Linked DNA regions of Gimesia benthica. The protein of the gene in region 1 interacts with the protein of each later gene in a pairwise test. Links are inferred from orthologs where the notes say so. Each region holds a gene or a part of one and is shown in the gene's direction. Other genes may lie near its edges.

Evidence for each region. Proteins that work in one complex are often made in the same cells at the same time.
Region 2: the proteins of ligA (region 1) and leuS interact in binary tests that used the Escherichia coli proteins (3 or more experiments, as listed by UniProt). The link is inferred for Gimesia benthica from one-to-one orthologs.

The regions. Positions count from the first base shown.
Region 1 is NZ_CP043930.1:7,779,365-7,785,053, forward strand. What follows is about bases 1,472-4,395. They hold ligA (NAD-dependent DNA ligase LigA), read left to right. Parts: upstream 1,472-1,890; coding sequence 1,891-3,900; downstream 3,901-4,395. Other genes in these bases: gmd (GDP-mannose 4,6-dehydratase), read left to right, coding at 1,472-1,852; F1728_RS30340 (radical SAM protein), read right to left, coding at 3,905-4,395. Also shown: F1728_RS30325 (cation:proton antiporter domain-containing protein), read left to right, coding at 1-742; more of gmd, read left to right, coding at 869-1,471; more of F1728_RS30340, read right to left, coding at 4,396-4,831; F1728_RS30345 (asparagine synthase-related protein), read right to left, coding at 4,856-5,689. UniProt on the Escherichia coli protein: DNA ligase that catalyzes the formation of phosphodiester linkages between 5'-phosphoryl and 3'-hydroxyl groups in double-stranded DNA using NAD as a coenzyme and as the energy source for the reaction.
Region 2 is NZ_CP043930.1:3,243,573-3,247,076, reverse strand. It holds leuS (leucine--tRNA ligase), read left to right. Parts: upstream 1-379; coding sequence 380-3,304; downstream 3,305-3,504. Other genes in the region: F1728_RS12270 (hypothetical protein), read left to right, coding at 3,436-3,504; F1728_RS12280 (sugar phosphate isomerase/epimerase family protein), read right to left, coding at 1-82.

The DNA.
Region 1 (5,689 bases):
GCGGGGAGAAGAACCCGAAGTCTCACTCTGGCTGGGAACAGCCCTGTTTGCCCAGGCGGGAGCTGCGATCGCGCTTTCAGCAATCGCCGTCAGCCGGGATCCCGTGTTGGGCGGTCACCTGCAGACCATCATTCTGGGATCGGTGGTCTTCTTCGAAATTGTCGGTCCCATCATGATTCGCCAGTCAGTCTTGCGGGCAGGGGAAGTCCCGTTGATCCATGCGATTCATCATACCGCCGGCGATCCGATCAGCGAATTCCAATCGATGATCCGCCGTTTCCTGGTCTCTTTCGGTCTGTTGTCCGAAATCGATCAACCTCCCGATCAGATTCTGGTCGAACAGCTATATCGTAAGAACGTCAAGGGCATTGCCCAGACGGCGACGTTCAACGAAGTGATTTCGTTTATCGAACACAGCCACGACAATACATTCCCCGTGATTGGTCCAAATGAAGAGGTCGTGGGCGTCATTCGCTATCAGGATCTGAGTAATACCCTGTTTGACCCCAAGATTGGTTCCCTGGTCCGCGCGGCTGACCTGGCGAATAATCTGGAAACCGTTGTTTATCCCGACGATTCCCTGGCACGGGTCTGGAGCAAATTTCGCGAAGGTTCCTACGATTGTCTGCCGGTTGTTTCACGCGAACAGCCGCATCGCATGCTGGGGGTCATCAGACGCTGGGAAATTCTGAAATACTACATCAAGGGGCACCGGTCGGCCCAGAATCAGGATGGTAAATAGATCGCATTCATCAGGCTGTCGTTCAACCGTTGCGATTTGGGGGAAAACCACTAAACTTGCAGATACTGGCGGAAGAACCAGTCATTTTTTACTACCATCAAAGTATTTACATAGAGGATTCGTGACGTGAGTCGAGTTGCCCTGATCACTGGAATTAATGGCCAGGATGGATATTACCTTTCCCGGTTCCTGGAAAGTAAAGACTATGAAGTCCATGGGATCACATCCTGCAGTAAGCCAGGGATCGGAGAACCCCCTCATAACTGCTATTATTGTGATTTCGCAGAAGGCTCGAATCTGAATGAAATTCTGGATCGGGTCAAGCCCGACGAAGTCTATCACCTGGCCGCCCAGAGTCACGTCCGCCTCTCGTTTGACATTCCGGTTTACACCGCGGAAGTCACAGGTGTCGGCACTCTGCGTCTGCTGGATGCGATCCGGTATTATGAGCAGCAGAGTGGCAAGCAGGTCCGTTTCTACCAGGCATCTTCCAGCGAGATGTTTGGTAAGGTCGTTGAGACTCCTCAGAGCGAGACCACGCCGTTCCATCCCCGCAGCCCGTACGCCTGTGCCAAGGTCTTTTCCTACTGGTTGACGATTAACTATCGTGAATCTTACAACATGTTTGCCTGTAACGGCATCCTGTTTAATCACGAATCGCCGCGACGGGGGGAAGCCTTTGTGACCCGCAAGATTACCAAGGCCATCGCACGTATCAAACTCGGGATGCAGGACAAACTTTATCTGGGAAATATCGACGCGAAGCGGGACTGGGGTTTCGCCGGCGATTATGTCGAAGCGATGTGGCTGATTCTCCAGCAGGAGAAACCGGATGACTTTGTGATCGGAACCGGCGAAACGCATTCGGTTCGTGAATTTCTGGAAGCCGCCTTCGGTTCTGTCGGACTCGACTGGCGAAAATATGTTGAAATCGATCCGCAGTTTTATCGACCTGCAGAAGTCGAACTGCTTTGTGCGGACCCCACCAAAGCCCGTGAAAAGCTCAAATGGGAACCTAAAGTCACCTTTGAAGAACTCGCACGCCTGATGGTCGAAGCCGACCTCAAACAGGCGGAACAGGAAAAACTGCTCAAAGAGTCTGATTCCTGACCTGCCTGCGCTTCCACTGATTCATTGCGGATATTTCCATGAGCGTTCAAAAAGAAATTGAAGAGCTGCGTCAGCAGCTCGAGCATCATAACCGGCTGTATTACATTCAGGCGAAGCCGGAAATATCCGACCGCGAATTCGATAAGATGATGAAGCGGCTGGAGCAGCTCGAGGAAGCACATCCGGAGTATGATTCCCCCGATAGCCCTACTAAAAAAGTGGGTGGGGCACCGATAGAGGGGTTTCAGACGATTGCCCATCGTCTGCCGATGCTCTCGATCGACAACATCTTTGAACTGGATGGTCTCAAGGAATTTGAAACCCGCATCTGTAAACTGCTTGGAGAAGAGCAGGTCGAACTGACGGCCGAGTATAAAATTGACGGTGTCGCAGTCTCCCTGGTCTATGAAAACGGGCACCTCGTACAGGGAGTGACCCGCGGCGATGGCCAGTCTGGGGATGACATCACCCACAACGTCCGCACCATTGGTGGAGTTCCTCTGCGCCTGAATGCAAAAAAGCCTCCCGCGCTGCTGGAAATCCGGGGAGAAGCTTACATCAGCAATTCTGATTTCCAGGTGCTCAATGTAGAAATGCAGGAGCAGGGGAAAGAACCGTTTGCCAACCCGCGCAACACAACAGCAGGCGGTTTGAAACTGCTGGACCCGAAACTGTGTGCAAAACGTAAAATCCGTTTTTTTGCGCACGGTATCGGAGCGGTTGAAGGTGTTGATTTTCAGACGCATGTCAAATATCTCGACGCGATTCAAGAAATGGGTATCCCGGCGACACCCAACGTTAAGGCTTTTCCCAACCTGGAAAAGACCATGGAACATGCCCAGACCATGATGGATGACCTGCACTCGCTCGACTTTGAGGTTGACGGGATTGTGCTTAAGGTCAATCGCTTTGATCAGCGCGATCAACTGGGCAATACGTCCAAGAGCCCGCGGTGGGTCGTGGCGTATAAATGGGAACGATATGAAGCGGTCACCCGGGCAGAATCGATTGTCTTCCAGGTGGGTAAAACCGGAACGGTGACTCCGGTAGCTAACCTGGAACCGGTCCAGATCGCCGGGACCACGGTTTCTCGGGCCAGTCTGCACAATCGAGATGAAATGCAGCGGCTGGGGATTCAGATCGGCGACTGGGTCGTCGTGGAAAAAGCCGGCAAAATCATTCCACACGTGGTGCGTGTGGAAGAGCATCGCCGGGATGGCTCTCAGCAGGAACTCGAATTCCCCACGCATTGCCCTGAATGTAATACGGAACTGGTTCAGGATGAAGGGGGCGTTTACATTCGCTGTCCTAATCCGGAATGCCCCGCTACGGTTCGCGAGACTCTCCGCTATTACGCTTCGCGTCAGGCGATGGATATCGAAGGCATGGGCATCAAGATGATCGAGCAGTTGCTGGAATCCGGATTGCTTAAGGGACTGGCCGACATCTATCGTCTTGACGAACATTACGAAGATCTGATTAACCTCGAACGCCAGGGAGAAAAGTCGATCGATAATCTGCTGGCAGGCATCGAAAGTTCCAAGCAGCAGCCGCTCTGGCGGTTACTCACGGGGCTGAACATCAGGCATGTGGGGGCCAGTAATGCCCGGATTCTCGAACGGGAATTCGGAACCATCGACGAGATTACCAAACAGAGCGAGGAAGACCTGGCGGATGTGAATGAGATTGGTCCCGTGATCGCTGGTTCTGTGTATAACTTCTTCCACTCCGATTTCGGTCAAAAGCTGATTGCAGATCTTAAGGAAGAGGGGCTGAATATGGGGACACCGGTTTCCAAACAGGAAAAGCCCGCTGGTGCCCTCGAAGGTAAGACCGTGGTTGTCACCGGCACTCTATCGCGATTTACCCGTGATCAAGCTAAGGAGTTCATCGAGAAACACGGAGGCAAGGCCTCGGGATCGGTATCTTCGAAAACGGATTACCTGGTAGCGGGGGAGAATGCCGGTAGTAAACTGACGAAAGCACAGTCGTTGGAAGTACCCGTTCTTTCGGAAGATGAATTTCTGGCGCTGCTGGGTGAGGACTAAGGTGTCAGACTGAAGGAATGACGGTCTGCGTCAGATTCATCTGAGACAATCGATCCAGTCGTTGCGTTAGATTGAATTCATCAGCATACAGTGACTCCAGATCCCAGAGATCCATCAGCACCCGCCCCTGACGTAATTGCAGGCATTGTTCCAGCACACTTTCAACGGAAGAAAGTTGGGGAATAGAAAACTCACCTGTGGACTGCAGACGTTCAAGCATGCCGTTCCCCGGTCGAGTGGGAATGATGGCACAACAACTGACGCCGAGTGAAAATGCATATTCGACGGAGCGAATCGCCCATTCACTACCCTCCGCCTCATTCAGAAACGGAGGTTTCAGCAGAATGAACGCGCGGACTTCAATAGCGTGCTCTCTCAGGAAAGAAACAGCCCGGGCAAAGTCGTCTAAGGTCATGCGTTTGTTGAGAGCCGGCAGTACTTCGGGATGAATCGTCTCCAGTCCCAGCGCGATTTCCAGTTGACCGGGGATCTGTTGTTGGAACTCCGGGCAGGCCTGATTGCAGAGCAGGGGATGATTCTCGAGGATTACACGTTCAAAAGGCTGGATCAGTTCCGCGATTTCAGGCAGGTCCTCGGGGGGAATCGCTTTGGCGTCGAAGAAATTACCACTGTTGTAAAGCTTGATCTGGGTGGCAGGGGGCAGCTGTTTCAGGGCGTAGCGGATCTGCTCAGGAATGGCGCCCGGGGAAACGCGATTATCGGTCGTGTTCTTCCAGAGGTCGCACATCAGGCAGCGAAAAGGGCATTCACGGTTCGTCAGGAAGATCGTCGAAATCTCTACCGGATGGCCTGCGGCGGACGCCTCTCGTTCATTCAGAAATGCATAAGGTTGGGACTGCGAGACTTCGTTTTTCGGACCCCGGGCCTGCAGGATCTCCTGATCGTGAAATTGTCGAACAGGCAAACTCATGATATGTGGCGGCTATCCTCAGAATCAGGAAGGCTGCTGGAACAGCGAAAGCAGAGTCTCACGATAGACGGTCTCTGATTCAGCAAAGACATTCTCGTAAGAGTCGCCATTCAGGCTCCCCTCCTGAAAACGCCGTTTCGGATAAACGGGCATGGAGAGTCCGGTGACCTGTTTGATTCCCCGGCAAACGATGTCCCCTTTGAGAGCATACAGTTTACGGGGATCCCAGTCGGTCAGTTCGATAAAGGGAATCCCCTCGGCGACTTCGATGACGTTCGGCAGTGCATAGGGACTGAAACCCTGGAAGCCCAGTGAGCGGGCAGGGGCATAAGTGCGGACGTGACCGCGACTCTGTCCCCCCGAATAGGTCAATGAGTGCTTGACCGCTTCCACTCCCCAGCCTTCCTGGTAGAGCATCAGATTATTCAGCACGCTGCGAATCGTCAGCTCCGGATTCGCTTCGATCGGATAGTCTTTCAGGTTTTCATCGCCACCATCGCCGTCGATGAGGTGCTTCCAGTGGGGATATTGCTCGCGAATCTTTTTGCACAGGGCGTACGTCATCATCGCCGCCTGCACGTCCAGCTCTTTATAGTCTTCGACGACTTTGATTGTTTCTTTATAGTCCAGCGCATCTACCGGGACCTGCATGATTTCCAGGAACAGACTCAAATTCAACTGGTCCAGAAATTCATAAGCCTGTCTGCAGTCGCTGCCCTCACCATCGACAGAGAGCGAGAACGCTTTGAGACGGGACGGAGATTCCCCTCGCGTAATCAACGCGTGATACAGCAGCAGGAAGATCGCACCGCTGTCAATTCCTCCCGAAAACAGAACTCCGATTGGCTCCTGCTGAGG
Region 2 (3,504 bases), 4.5 Mb from region 1 along the record:
CGAAACCGGCCAGTGAGGCTGATTTCAGAAATTCGCGTCTGCTGGTTTCCTGGTTGAATTGGGTCTCTGAAGGAACTGCCATTATGTTTACTCCCGGTCTGAGCCGTATTTTAAGTGTCAAAAATCGGATTGTTCTGGGGCGGATTCTAAGCCCGTCCATTTTGACAAATCGAGGACTGTAAAGAAACCCTCGATCTCAAAAACAGGCAGAATTGCAAAGTTTCCGAGGATAGCTAAACTTACTCTATTCTTGTAGATATCACTGACAGCCAACCTGTCTGTCTGTTACCCTGTACGACCGGGAAAACGTTTCCAGGCTGTTGAATTTTAAATCTTTGACCGGGCCCGTGTGCCCAACGAATCAGGAAGACCGGATACCATGCCTCGCTATGACGCCAAGCGGATTGAAACCAAATGGCAAGCCTATTGGGACCAGCACGAAACCTTCAAAACGGGAGACTTTGTTGAAGGGAAAGACAAGCTGTATGTTCTCGATATGTTTCCCTATCCGTCGGGCGATGGTCTGCACGTGGGGCATCCGGAAGGTTACACCGCCACCGATATTGTCTGTCGTCATGCCCGCATGCAGGGGAAGCAGGTCTTGCACCCGATGGGCTGGGACGCCTTCGGCTTGCCCGCGGAACAGCACGCGATCAAAACCGGTACCCCGCCGCGGATTACGACGCAGAAAAACATTGATACGTTCCGCCGCCAGTTGAAGATGCTCGGCTTCAGTTACGACTGGAGTCGTGAATTCTCCACGACCGATCCCGATTACTTCCGCTGGACGCAGTGGATCTTCCTCCAGTTGTTCGATTCCTGGTTCGACAATGAATGCAAGTGGACCGGGCCGGACGGGAAAGAACGCACGGGGCGGGCTCGCCCGATCAGCGAATTGCCGATTCCTGAAAAAGTGCAGGCCGCGGGAGCAGAAGCGGTCCGCCGCTACCAGGATCGTCAGCGTCTCGCTTACCAGCATGAAGCGCCGGTCAACTGGTGCCCGAAGTTGGGAACCGTATTGGCGAATGAAGAGATCATCGACGGCAAGAGTGAACGGGGCGGCCATCCGGTCGAGCGGGTTCCCTTGCGGCAGTGGATGTTGCGGATCACCAAATACGGCGATCGTCTCGTGGACGGCCTCGAAGGTCTCGACTGGTCCGATTCGATCAAGTCGCTTCAGACCAACTGGATTGGCCGCAGTGAAGGGGCCGAGGTCGATTTCTTTATCGGCTCGGGAGAAGACAGCGACGATCTCGATGCCGCGTTCTCTGCCTGGAAGACCCGACGCAGTGGCGAGGGATTCCCGGAAGATCAGGAAGCCGACGTGTTGCGGGTTTACACGACCCGACCGGACACGTTGTACGGAGCCACCTACATGGTGTTGGCGCCCGAGCATCCGTTCGTGGATCGTTTGACCTCCGACGAACAGAAAGCAGCTGTCGACACTTATCGCAAACAGGCGGCCCTCAAGAGCGATCTCGACCGAACCGATCTCGCCAAGGAGAAGACGGGCGTCTTTACCGGCAGCTACGCAGTCAACCCGGTCAACGGGGCGCGGGTGCCGGTCTGGATTGCGGACTACGTCTTGAGCAGTTACGGCACCGGTGCCATCATGGCGGTTCCCGCGCACGACTTGCGCGACTGGGAATTCGCGGTGGAATTCGATTTGCCGATCATCGCCGTTGTCGAACCGCCCGCGGACTACACACCGTCCAAAGACGAACAGGCGCTCGAAGCCGAGATTGACGGTCAGAAACGTACCCCGTTTTCCGGGTTCGGAACCGCGATTAACTCAGGTGACTTTGACGGCACGCCGACGGCTGACTTCAAGAAACAGATTACCGCGGACCTCGTCAGTCAGGGCGTGGGGAAAGGGGCCGTCAATTACCGGTTGCGGGACTGGCTCTTCAGTCGTCAGCACTTCTGGGGCGAGCCGTTCCCGATCTGGCATGAACTCGACGCGGAAGGCAACATCACCGGTTTGATGCGGGCCGAGGCAGAAGATAATTTGCCCGTTGAACTTCCCGAGTTGAAGGAATTCAAGCCGACAGGAACTCCGGAACCGCCGTTGTCTGTCGCCCCTGAAGAGTGGTTGTACAAAACCGACGCGGACGGCACCCGTTTGATGCGGGAGGTCAACAGCATGCCGCAATGGGCGGGATCCTGCTGGTACTACTTGCGGTATGCCGATCCGAAAAACGGGGAGCGGTTTATCGATCCCGAGATTGAAAAACAGTGGTTGCCCGTTGACCTCTATATCGGCGGTGGTGAGCACGCGGTGTTGCACCTGCTCTATGCCCGCTTCTGGCATCAGGTGTTGTTCGACCGCGGTTATGTGACCTGCCCCGAACCGTTCCAGAAGCTTGTGAACCAGGGGATGATTCTCGGCGACGTCGAGTTGACCGGCTTCCAGAAAGCCGACGGCTCCTGGATCTCCGCGAAAGACGTGGAAGAATCGGATGAGTCCGACACAAAATGGGCCATTAAGAACTCAGGTGAACCAGCCACGCCGATCAAACTCGAATCGGAGCAGGTAGAAAAAGCGGGCGAAGATTTCGTGCTCGTGGGTGAACCGGAGATCTTCGTCAACAGCCGCGCGCATAAGATGTCGAAGTCGCGGGGCAACGTGGTCAATCCCGACTTTGTGGTGGACGAGTACGGTGCCGACTCCTTGCGGATGTACGAAATGTTTATGGGACCGCTCGAAGCAACCAAGCCCTGGAGCATGAGTGGCGTGGACGGCGTCTGTCGTTTCCTCGGTCGCGTCTGGCGATTGATCATCGATGAACGTGCCGAAGAGTTGCAGTTGAACGAGAGCGTGACCGACGCAGATCCTTCGGAAGAACAGTTGCGGATTCTGCACAAGACCATCAAAGCGGTGTCCGCAGATATCGAGAAGCTCTCGTTCAATACGGCCATCAGCCGCATGATGGAATTCGTAAATGCGATGGGGCAGCAGAAGACGCGTTCGCGTTCGGTGCTTTCTGATTTCCTCCTGTTGCTCTCCCCGTTCGCACCGCACATCGCCGAGGAACTCTGGAGCATCCTCGGTCATACCGAGTCGCTGGCTTACGCCGACTGGCCGCAGTATGACGAAGCGTTGCTGCAGGAATCGGTGGTCGAAGTGCCGGTGCAGGTGAATGGAAAATTGCGTTCCAAGATCTCAGTAGCCGCCGATGCGGACCAGGCAGCGATGCAGCAGGCCGCGGAGCAGGACGAGACCATCGCCAAATACCTGGAAGGCAAGACGATTGTCAAAGCGGTCGTCATTCCCGGCCGGTTGATCAACTTCGTTGTGAAGTAAGCGGCGTTCATCCGGGGAGCAGTCAGAGGCAGGCTTGCAGCGCAGCGGGACCTGCTGCGCTGTTTTTGCGTCTGTTGGGATGTGAAAAAGATCTGCCACTATGATGTTGTCCTTAACCCAGAATTGCAAAAATGAAAGTCCATATTATCTATGAAATGAGGCTCTCCGAAGTTGCTTTATTTTCATCTAAAAAGCCTGTA